DNA from 2 places in the Enterobacter sp. B79-1 genome. Region 2 is predicted to be linked to the other one. Evidence: predicted binding sites of a transcription regulator. Region 2 holds the regulator's gene; the other holds the start of a gene.
The links. Region 2 encodes CRP, which controls carbon source genes, mostly activating them, when cyclic AMP is high. Its sites were predicted from a motif close to ATGTGANNNNNNTCACAT; they were not measured.
Positions count from the first base shown of each region.

Region 1: a site for CRP is predicted at 3,834-3,851, ahead of bhsA (multiple stress resistance protein BhsA). Genes of this name have one in related genera too.

Region 1 covers NZ_JBYAZJ010000001.1:945,812-951,696, forward strand. Annotated here, with positions in the region: gene mfd (transcription-repair coupling factor) at 1-2,325, shown strand, start outside; gene ldtC (L,D-transpeptidase LdtC) at 2,468-3,433, shown strand; gene bhsA (multiple stress resistance protein BhsA) at 3,505-3,762, opposite strand; gene comR (TetR family copper-responsive transcriptional repressor ComR) at 4,007-4,642, shown strand; gene AC2T6E_RS04625 (glycine zipper 2TM domain-containing protein) at 4,702-5,241, opposite strand; gene AC2T6E_RS04630 (NAD(P)/FAD-dependent oxidoreductase) at 5,435-5,885, opposite strand, start outside.
Region 2 covers NZ_JBYAZJ010000009.1:181,678-187,562, reverse strand. Annotated here, with positions in the region: gene AC2T6E_RS20695 (hydrolase) at 1-582, shown strand, start outside; gene AC2T6E_RS20690 (YheU family protein) at 579-797, shown strand; gene AC2T6E_RS20685 (phosphoribulokinase) at 828-1,697, shown strand; gene AC2T6E_RS20680 (OsmC family protein) at 1,784-2,188, opposite strand; gene crp (cAMP-activated global transcriptional regulator CRP) at 2,500-3,132, shown strand; gene AC2T6E_RS20670 (YccS/YhfK family putative transporter) at 3,190-5,277, shown strand; gene argD (bifunctional acetylornithine/succinyldiaminopimelate transaminase) at 5,274-5,885, opposite strand, start outside.

The sequences.
Region 1 (5,885 bases), on a different contig from region 2:
CGCAAGTTCCTGGAATCCTTTACCGGGCCGGTGGTGTTCTCCGTTGAGAGCGAAGGTCGTCGCGAAGCGTTAGGCGAACTGCTTGGCCGCATTAAGATCGCGCCAAAGCGTATTTTGCGGCTGGACGACGCCACCGGAACGGGCCGCTATCTGATGATCGGTGCCGCTGAGCATGGGTTTATCGACACGCTCAACAACCTGGCGCTAATTTGCGAAAGCGACCTTCTCGGCGAGCGCGTGGCGCGCCGCCGTCAGGATAGCCGTCGCACCATCAACCCGGACACGCTGATCCGTAACCTGGCCGAACTGCATCCGGGCCAGCCGATTGTTCACCTCGAGCACGGCGTCGGACGCTACCAGGGGATGACCACCCTTGAAGCGGGCGGCATCAAAGGCGAATACCTGATGCTGACCTACGCCAACGACGCCAAACTCTATGTGCCGGTCTCGTCCCTGCACCTGATCAGCCGCTATGCAGGCGGTGCCGAAGATAATGCACCGCTGCACAAGCTGGGCGGCGACGCCTGGGCGCGCGCGCGCCAGAAGGCGGCGGAAAAAGTGCGCGACGTGGCGGCCGAGCTGCTGGACATCTATGCCCAGCGCGCGGCCAAAGAAGGTTATGCGTTTAAGCATGATAAAGAGCAGTATCAGCTGTTCTGCGACAGTTTCCCGTTTGAAACCACGCCGGATCAGGCGCAGGCCATTAACGCGGTGCTGAGCGACATGTGCCAGCCGCTGGCGATGGACCGCTTAGTGTGCGGTGATGTGGGCTTCGGTAAAACTGAAGTCGCCATGCGCGCCGCTTTCCTGGCCGTGGAGAACAACAAGCAGGTGGCGGTGCTGGTTCCCACTACCCTGCTTGCCCAGCAGCACTTCGACAACTTCCGCGACCGCTTTGCCAACTGGCCGGTGCGCATCGAAATGCTTTCACGTTTTCGCAGCGCCAAAGAGCAGACGCAAATTCTGGAACAGGCAAGCGAAGGTAAAATCGATATCCTGATCGGCACCCACAAGCTGCTGCAAAGCGACGTGAAGTGGAAAGATCTGGGGCTGCTGATCGTCGACGAAGAGCACCGCTTCGGGGTGCGCCATAAGGAGCGCATCAAGGCGATGCGTGCCGACGTCGACATCCTGACCCTGACCGCCACGCCTATCCCGCGTACGCTGAATATGGCGATGAGCGGCATGCGCGATCTGTCGATTATCGCCACGCCACCGGCGCGCCGTCTGGCGGTAAAAACCTTTGTCCGCGAGTATGACAATCTGGTGGTGCGCGAAGCGATCCTGCGTGAAGTGCTGCGCGGCGGTCAGGTGTACTACCTCTACAACGACGTGGAAAACATTCAGAAAGCGGCAGACAGGCTGGCGGAGCTGGTGCCGGAAGCGCGTATCGCCATCGGTCACGGACAGATGCGCGAGCGCGAGCTGGAGCGGGTGATGAATGATTTCCACCACCAGCGCTTCAACGTGCTGGTGTGTACCACCATCATTGAAACCGGTATTGATATCCCGACCGCGAACACGATTATTATCGAACGCGCGGATCACTTTGGTCTGGCGCAGCTGCACCAGTTGCGCGGTCGCGTCGGGCGTTCGCACCATCAGGCCTACGCCTGGCTGCTGACGCCGCATCCGAAAGCGATGACCACCGACGCGCAAAAGCGTCTGGAAGCCATCGCCTCACTGGAAGACCTTGGCGCAGGCTTTGCGCTGGCGACACACGATCTCGAGATCCGCGGTGCCGGTGAACTGCTGGGTGAAGACCAGAGCGGCTCGATGGAGACCATCGGCTTCTCGCTCTATATGGAACTGCTGGAAAATGCCGTCGATGCGCTGAAGGCCGGACGCGAGCCGTCGCTGGAAGATTTGACCAGTCAGCAGACCGAGGTGGAATTGCGTATGCCTTCCCTGCTGCCGGATGATTTCATTCCTGATGTGAATACCCGTCTGTCATTCTACAAACGTATCGCCAGCGCGAAAAAAGAAAACGAGCTGGAAGAGATTAAGGTGGAGCTGATCGACCGCTTCGGGCTGCTGCCGGATGCCGCGCGAAATCTGCTGGATATCGCGCGACTCCGTCAGCAGGCGCAAAAGCTGGGCATTCGTAAGCTCGAAGGGAATGAAAAAGGCGGCGTGATTGAGTTCGCGGAAAAAAACCATGTCGATCCGATGTGGTTGATTGGTTTGCTGCAAAAACAGCCGCAGCACTTCCGCCTGGACGGCCCAACGCGTCTGCGTTTTACTCAGGAACTGACAGAACGCAAAACCCGCATGGACTGGGTGCGCAACTTTATGCGCCAGCTTGAAGAGAACGCTATCGCGTAATCTTCTCCCCCGTTAGCGCCTGGCTGACGGGGGAGAATTTACAAACTCTTTGCACTTCACCCGATCTTCCCGACACACCTCTTCGCCATAATTATCATTAACCCTTTATAAAACAATAACCTTATCATTTATAGGGATTGTGATAATGACCGCTTCGCGTTTAACTCGCTGGATCACCCTGCTTGCGCTTGCCGCTACGGTAGCCGTTGCGCTGCCTGCACGCGCAAATACCTGGCCCCTTCCCCCCCCTGGCAGCAACGTTGTCGGGCAAAACCGTTTTCATGTTGTTGAAGATAACGGGGGTTCGCTGGAGGCCATTGCCAAAAAATATAACGTCGGCTTTCTGGCCTTGCTGCAGGCCAACCCCGGTGTCGATCCTTACGTGCCGCGCGCTGGCAGCGTGCTGACGATCCCGCTTCAGACCATTCTTCCTGATGCACCACGACAGGGGATCGTGATTAACCTTGCCGAGCTTCGACTTTACTATTATCCGCCGGGTAAAAAAGAAGTGACCGTTTATCCAATCGGTATCGGCCAGTTGGGCGGCGATACGCTGACGCCAACCATGGTCACTACCGTGTCGGATAAACGTGCTAACCCAACCTGGACACCCACGGCAAATATTCGCGCACGCTATAAAGCTCAGGGTATCGATCTGCCCACCGTCGTGCCGGCGGGCCCGGACAACCCAATGGGTCATCACGCGATCCGCCTCGCGGCATATGGTGGGGTTTATCTGCTGCATGGAACGAATGCGGATTTCGGCATCGGTATGCGCGTCAGCTCCGGCTGTATTCGTCTGCGGGATGACGACATCAAGACGCTCTACAGCGTGATTACGCCGGGCACAAAAGTGAATATTATCAATACACCGATTAAGGCCTCGGAAGAGCCCGGTAGCGTACGGTTGGTCGAAATTCACCAGCCATTATCAAAACACCTCGGTGACGATCCGCAGACGCTGCCCATTCCACTGAATGCCGCGATGGTGGGCTTTAAATCGAATACCAACACCGATAGCCTGGTGATGGAGCGCGCGATGGAAGCCCGGTCAGGAATGCCAATCGACGTCACCCGACATGGCGATGTCACTCCGCAGTCAATGTAAGTACAAAAAAAACGCCCTGCAAATGCAGGGCGTTTTTTATAGCAGTGGCATAAATGAGGGTTTAGCCAGGCTTATTTATAGATAACCGCAGTACCGTGCAGGGTGTTAGGGCCGGTCACTGAGGTGATACGGAACGATTTCGCACCCATCTCATCCGCTTTCTGCGCCAGCTGATCTTCCAGTGAGCCCAGGTTTGTCCCCGCGTTTGCAGAGATGGTACCCACTTTTTGTTGATCAGCAGGAGTAGATTGAACTTCTACAGCGGCGAAGCTTGCGAAAGAGAGTGAGCTAAGTACAGCAGCAGCGATCAGGGTTTTTACGTTTTTCATGATTTTTACCTTTAGGCAGATGAATTGGGCGTCGTAAGTTATTTACTTAACGATCGATAGGTAAATGATAGATGTGATCCAGCTCACACGTCAACATGTTTTTATAACGACCGTTAAATTAATTTTATTTTCGTTAATTTTCATACCTATATGATTAATTTATTTTTAAGCAAACTACGCTGGTCGCGGGATGGGTTTATTTTTATAATGGTCATTCAACAAACCAACTGAGGACCAACGGCAAATGACAACCGAAGTCACGAGTTGCGCAAAGAAAAGCCGTGGCCGACCAAAAGTGTTCGACAGGGATGCGGCGCTCGATAAGGCCATGACACTCTTCTGGCAGCATGGGTACGAAGCGACCTCGCTTTCCGATCTGGTAGAAGCGACCGGCGCCAAGGCACCCACGCTGTATGCGGAATTTACCAATAAAGAGGGGCTGTTCAGGGCAGTGCTGGACAGATACATCTCGCGCTTTGCGGCAAAACACGAAGCGCAGCTTTTTTGCGAAGAGAAAAGCGTTGAGCAGGCGTTGCAGGACTATTTCTGTGCCGTCGCGACCTGCTTTACCAGCAAAGACACACCCGCGGGCTGTTTTATGATCAACACCTCCGCCACGCTTGCTGCGTCGTCTAAAGAGATTGCCAATACGGTGAAATCACGCCATGCCATGCAGGAGGAGACGTTAAGTACGTTTCTGGCCCAGCGGCAGCAGCGCGGTGAAATCCCGGCGCATTGCCGCCCGCAGGAGCTGGCGCAATACCTGAGCTGTATTTTACAGGGCATGTCCATCAGCGCCCGTGAAGGGGCTACGCTGGAAAAACTGCAGAGCATTACGCAAACCACGCTGCGTTTGTGGCCTGAACTGCTTAAACTTTAAGGCAAAAAAAAGCTCCTCAGCCTGAGCGCATGAGGAGCTAAGTTCAGAGAACATCTTTTTTACACTTTGTTGTTCAGTACCAGCTGACCATTGTTGTCCAGTGGGATCTGGGTGCCAGGGTCTTTATCCATGCGGATTTTGCCCTGCTGGTCGCCAATTTTGTAGGTTACGTCATAGCCCAGCATTTTTTCGGACTTGTCATAAACGGTTTTGCAGCGCTGCTGCGTAGTGGTGTACGTGTCGTTGTCCTGCATTGCGCCCTGCACCTGGTTACCGGCATAGCCGCCACCCAGCGCACCCACGACCGTCGCCACATCTTTGCCTCGCCCGCCACCAAACTGATGACCAATCACGCCACCGGCCACGGCACCGAGAACTGAACCGGCAATGCGGTTTTCATCCTGCACCGGACGACGGTGAGTCACGGAGACGTTGCGGCACTCCTGACGAGGGGTTTTCACGGTTTCTTTAATCGGGGTAGCGGAAACGACCTGCGCATACTGCGGGCCACGATCAAGTACGTTGAGACCGGCTACGGCAGCCACACCTAGCGCAGCAGCGACGCCAATCCCTATACCCGCCAACATTGATTTATTCACGGGACTTCCTCCTTTGTTGCTATTGGAAACCATTTTGCAGCAGGGGTCAGCCCTCGCCAATAAGACAAAGGATTAAAAAATGGGCGTCTGGGGGAGATATATCGTGTTTGAGAGAACTCTTAAGCACGCAAAGTGTGATGTACAGCATGAAATGCTAAAAAATCCCTCCGGATGGCCCGGAGGGAGAGAAATATCAGTGCAGCTTCAGTCGAGGGCGGATCACGCGGTTGATTCGGCCGACCAGCATCATCAGACCGGTTTTGAAGTAGCCGTGCAGCGCAATCTGATGCATACGGTAAAGGGAGATATACACGAAGCGTGCAATCCGCCCTTCTACCATCATGGAGCCGCGCATCAGGTTACCCATCAGGCTACCCACGGTAGAGAAGTTAGACAGTGACACCAGCGAACCGTGGTCTTTATAGACATACGATTTCATCGGCTTCCCTTTGTACTGCGCCAGGATGTTGTGCAGCACCAGACTCGCCATCTGGTGAGCGGCCTGAGCGCGCGGCGGCACGAACCCACCTTCAGGGCGCGCGCAGGATGCACAGTCACCAATAGCGAAGATTTCCGGGTCGCGCGTGGTTTGCAGCGTCGGCTCTGTCACCAGTTGGTTAATGCGGTTGGTTTCCAGCCCGCCG
Region 2 (5,885 bases):
ACGGCGGCGGTGGGCTATTCGCTGGGCGGTAATATGCTGGCCTGCCTGCTGGCGAAAGAAGGTGATGCAGTCCCGCTGGATGCCGCTGTTATTGTCTCCGCTCCCTTTATGCTCGAGCAGTGCAGCTACCATATGGAGAAAGGGTTTTCCCGCGTCTATCAGCGCTACCTGCTCAACCTGCTGAAGGCAAACGCCGCGCGCAAGCTGAAGGCCTACCCTGATACCCTGCCGGTTAGCCTGCAGCAGCTCAAGCGCGTGAAGCGTCTGCGCGAGTTTGACGATCTGATTACCTCGAAGATCCACGGTTTTGCCGATGCGATTGACTATTACCGTCAGTGCAGCGCCATGCCGCTGTTGAATCAAATCACCACGCCGACGCTGATTATCCACGCCAAAGACGATCCGTTTATGGATCATCACTCTATTCCGGCACCGGAGCATTTACCGGCTAACGTGCAGTATCAGCTCACCGAGTACGGCGGGCACGTCGGCTTTGTTGGCGGCACGCTACGCAGGCCGAAAATGTGGCTGGAAACCCGCATCCCTGACTGGCTCACCTCTTTTCTGGACGGTAAAAAATGATTATCCCCTGGCAGGATCTCGCTCCCGAAACGCTCGATAATCTGATTGAAAGCTTTGTATTACGTGAAGGCACCGATTATGGTGAACAAGAACGTTCGCTCGAACAAAAGGTCAGCGATGTTAAGCGCCAGCTGAAAAGTGGCGACGTGGTGCTGGTGTGGTCCGAACTGCATGAGACGGTCAATATCATGCACCGCAACGCGTTTCACGGCTGATCTGTAAACCTTTCCAGTCAGGGAGTTGCTATGTCTGCCAGACATCCGGTTATTGCCGTAACGGGCTCAAGTGGTGCGGGTACCACCACCACCAGCCTCGCCTTTCGCAAGATTTTCGCACAGCTGAATCTACGGGCGGCAGAAGTGGAGGGCGATAGCTTTCACCGCTATACGCGCCCGGAAATGGACATGGCCATCCGCAAGGCGCGCGATCTGGGCAAACACATCAGCTATTTCGGGCCGGAAGCCAACGATTTCAGCCTGCTGGAACAAACCTTCCGCGAATACGGGCAGAGCGGGACCGGGCAGTCCCGCAAATACCTGCACACCTACGACGAAGCGGTTCCCTGGAATCAGGTGCCGGGGACGTTCACCCCGTGGCAGCCGCTGCCGGAGCCGACCGACGTGCTGTTTTACGAAGGGCTACACGGCGGCGTGGTCACGCCTCAACACGACGTCGCGCGTCACGTAGATCTGCTGGTCGGCGTGGTGCCGATTGTTAACCTTGAATGGATCCAGAAGCTGACGCGTGACATGAGCGAGCGCGGGCATTCTCGCGAAGCGGTGATGGATTCCGTCGTGCGCTCCATGGAGGATTACATCAACTTCCTGACGCCGCAGTTCTCCCGCACCCACATCAACTTTCAGCGCGTGCCGACGGTGGATACCTCCAACCCGTTTGCGGCCAAAACGATCCCGTCGCTGGATGAGAGCTTTGTCGTCATCCATTTCCGCAATCTAGAAGGCATTGATTACCCCTGGCTGCTGGCGATGCTGCAGGGCTCGTTTATTTCGCATATGAATACGTTGGTAGTGCCGGGCGGAAAAATGGGGCTGGCGATGGAGTTAATTATGACGCCGCTGGTCCAGCGACTGATGGAAGGGAAGCAGATCGCGTGAGTTGTTTTGCCCGGTGGCGCTGCGCTTACCGGGCCTACGGTCGTGCTTTTGTAGGGCGGGTCAGCGAAGCGCCACCCGCCAAAAGATTAAGCCTCGATCACTTCATACGAATGCGTGATTTTTACCGCTTTCTCCAGCATTAACGCCACAGAGCAATATTTCTCCGCAGAAAGGTCTACGGCGCGTGATACTGCGGCATCTTTCAGTTCTTTACCGGTCACGATAAAGTGCAGATTAATGTGCGTGAACAGGCGTGGCGCCTCTTCGCGTCGTTCGGAAGTAAGCTTCACTTCGCAATCGGACACATCATGACGACCTTTTTGCAAAATCGACACCACGTCAATTGCGCTGCATCCGCCCGCCGCCATCAGCACCATCTCCATCGGGCTTGGGGCTTTGTCGCCGGAGTTACCGTCCATCAAAATCTGATGTCCAGAAGCGGATTCGCCCAGGAACGTTAAACCTTCAACCCATTTCACACGCGCTTGCATATTCATTAACTCCAACGTTGCATTTTTGGTGACAGATTACGCGTGCATTACATTTCTCGCAACGGAAGGCGACCTGCATCATGCTGAAGCGAGACACCAGGAGACACGCGGCAAAAGCTATGCTAAAACACTCTGGATGCTACAGTAATACATTGACGTTACACATGTATGCAGAGGACATCAAACTTTACTGGCTGCGAAACGTTACGACAGCCGACTTCCCAGGGTATGGGTAAGAATTCGATTGCAACCCCAGAGTCCGGATGCATCTTATGACTCTGGTGACAGCTTATAACAGAGGATAACAGCGCATGGTGCTTGGCAAACCGCAAACAGACCCGACTCTCGAATGGTTCTTGTCTCATTGCCACATTCATAAGTACCCATCGAAGAGCACGCTGATTCACCAGGGTGAAAAAGCGGAAACGTTGTATTACATCGTTAAAGGCTCGGTGGCAGTGCTGATCAAAGATGAAGAAGGGAAAGAGATGATCCTTTCTTATCTGAACCAGGGCGATTTCATCGGTGAACTGGGCCTGTTTGAAGAGGGCCAGGAACGTAGCGCCTGGGTTCGTGCAAAGACAGCATGTGAAGTGGCTGAAATTTCTTACAAGAAATTCCGTCAGCTGATTCAGGTTAATCCTGACATCCTGATGCGTCTTTCTTCCCAGATGGCGCGCCGTCTGCAGGTGACGTCTGAGAAAGTGGGTAACCTCGCCTTCCTGGACGTGACCGGCCGTATCGCGCAGACCCTGCTTAACCTGGCGAAACAGCCAGACGCCATGACCCACCCTGACGGCATGCAAATTAAAATTACCCGCCAGGAAATTGGTCAGATCGTCGGTTGCTCCCGTGAAACAGTGGGCCGTATCCTGAAAATGCTGGAAGACCAGAACCTGATCTCCGCCCACGGTAAAACCATCGTGGTTTACGGAACGCGTTAATTCCGCTCAAACGGCGTGCCATCGCAAGGTGTCACGCCGTTTTTGTCTCTACTCCCCATGTGGCGCAGGCTGATCTATCACCCGGAAGTTAACTACGCACTGCGACAAACGCTGGTGTTGTGCCTTCCTGTGGCCGTGGGCCTGATCCTCGGACACCTCCAGCAAGGTCTGCTGTTTTCCCTCGTGCCCGCCTGCTGCAACATTGCCGGTCTGGACACGCCGCATAAGCGCTTTTTCAAACGCCTGATTATCGGTGGCTGTCTGTTTGCGGGCTGTAGTCTCGCCGTACAGCTCCTGCTTGCCCGTGATATCCCGCTGCCCCTGATCCTGACCGTGCTGGCGATGACGCTTGGCGTGACGGCGGAAATCAGTTCGCTGCACGCGCGCCTGCTGCCCGCCTCGCTGATTGCGGCTATCTTCACCCTGAGCCTCGCCGGGAATATGCCGGTGTGGGAGCCACTGCTGATCTACGCCCTTGGCACGCTCTGGTACGGGGTGTTTAACTGGTTCTGGTTTTGGCTCTGGCGGGAACAGCCGCTGCGTGAATCCCTGAGCCTGCTCTATGTGCAGCTTGCGGATTACTGTGAAGCCAAATACACCCTGCTCACCCAGCATACCGACCCGGAGAAATCCCTGCCGCCGCTGCTGACGCGTCAGCAAAAGGTTGTCGACCTGATTAGCCAGTGCTACCAGCAGCTGCACATGCTTGCCGCCAACAAGAACCACGAATACAAACGGCTGCTGCGCACTTTCCAGGTGGGGCTGGACCTGCAGGAGCATATCTCCGTTAGCCTTCACCACCCGCAGGAGGTACAAAAGCTGGTAGAGCGCAGCCATGCAGAAGCAGTGATCCGCTGGAACGCCCAGACCGTCGCCGCGCGGCTTAGGGTACTGGCTGACGATATTCTCTATCACCGCTACCCCACGCGTTTTAACATGGATAAACAGCTCGGCGCGCTGGAGAAAATCGCCCGTCAGCATCCGGATAACCCGGTAGGCCAGTTTGCCGCCTGGCACTTCAGCCGTATCGCCCGCGTGTTGCGTACGCAGCGCCCGCTTTATCCCCGCGACCTGATGGCGGATAAGCAGAAACGTCTGCCGCTGCTGCCTGCGCTCAAAAGCTATCTGTCACTGAAATCCGCCGCCCTGCGCAACGCGGCGCGGATAAGCGTGATGCTGAGCATTGCCAGCCTGATGGGCATGGCGCTGCACCTGCCTAAACCCTACTGGATCTTAATGACCGTGCTGTTTGTCACGCAGAACGGCTACGGGGCCACGCGAGTGCGTATCTTCCACCGGGCTGGCGGAACGCTAGCCGGGCTGATTATTGCGGGCGTGACGCTTCACTTCCACGTGCCGGAAGGCTATACGCTGGTCGGGATGCTGGCGATCACCATGGTGAGCTATCTGATCATCCGTAAAAATTACGGCTGGGCGATGGTGGGCTTTACGGTCACGGCGGTGTACACCCTGCAGCTGCTCACGCTCAACGGCGAGCAGTTTATCGTGGCTCGTCTGGTCGATACACTGATTGGCTGCCTGATTGCCTTCGGCGGTATGGTCTGGCTGTGGCCGCAGTGGCAGAGCGGATTGCTCAGGCAGAACGCCCATGACGCGCTGGAAGCTGACCAGCAGGCCATTCGCCTGATCCTCAGCGACGATCCGCAGCCCTCCCCGCTGGCGTATCAGCGGATGAAGGTCAACCAGGCGCACAACGCGCTGTTTAACTCGCTCAATCAGGCGATGCAGGAGCCGGGGTTTAACTCGCACTATCTTGCAGACATGAAGCTGTGGGTGACACACAGCCAGTTTATCGTCGAGCACATTAACGCCATGACCACGCTGGCGCGCGAGCACACGATGCTGACGCCGGATCTGGCGCAGCGCTATTTGCAGTCGTGTGAAATTGCGTTGCAGAGGTGTCAGCAGCGTCTGGAGTATGACTCGCCGGGTGAATCGGGTGATTCGAATATTCTGGAAGCGCCTGAAACGCTGACCCACGGGCCGATGAGCACCCTTGAGCAGCATCTGCAGCGCGTTCTGGGGCATTTGAACACCATGCACACCATTTCATCGGTGGCATGGCGTCAGCGCCCGCATCACGGGATTTGGTTAACGCGCCGGTTAAAGCGAACCGAGTATTAGCCTTTAACGATCTTCGCGACCGCCGCGGCAAAGCGGGTTAATCCATCTTCAATATCTATATCTTCCACCACCAGCGACGGCGCAAAGCGCATCACGTCAGGTCCGGCATTGAGCACCATCACCCCTTCGTGCGCGGCGGCGTGCAGGAAATCACGCGCGCGGCCTTTGAACTGCGGCTTCAGCTCGGCGCCAATCAGCAGCCCCATGCCGCGGATCTCGCTGAAAACATCATATTCATCGTTAATCTGCTGGAGATGCTTCACGAACAGCTCACGCTTCGCGCTAACGCCGTTCAGCACCTCAGGCGTATTGATAATATCAAACGCGGCACCCGCCACGGCGCTCGCCAGCGGGTTGCCGCCGTAGGTAGAGCCGTGAGAGCCGACGTGGAACGCAGAGGCAATCTCCTGCGTCGTCAGTACCGCACTCACCGGGAAACCGCCGCCGAGCGCTTTGGCGCTGGTCAGGATGTCCGGCGTCACGCCGTAATGCATGTAGGCAAACAGATCCCCGGTGCGCCCCATGCCGCACTGCACTTCATCAAAGACCAGCAGCGCCTGATGCTCGTCACACAGTTCGCGCAGCCCTTTCAGGAATTCCGGCGTCGC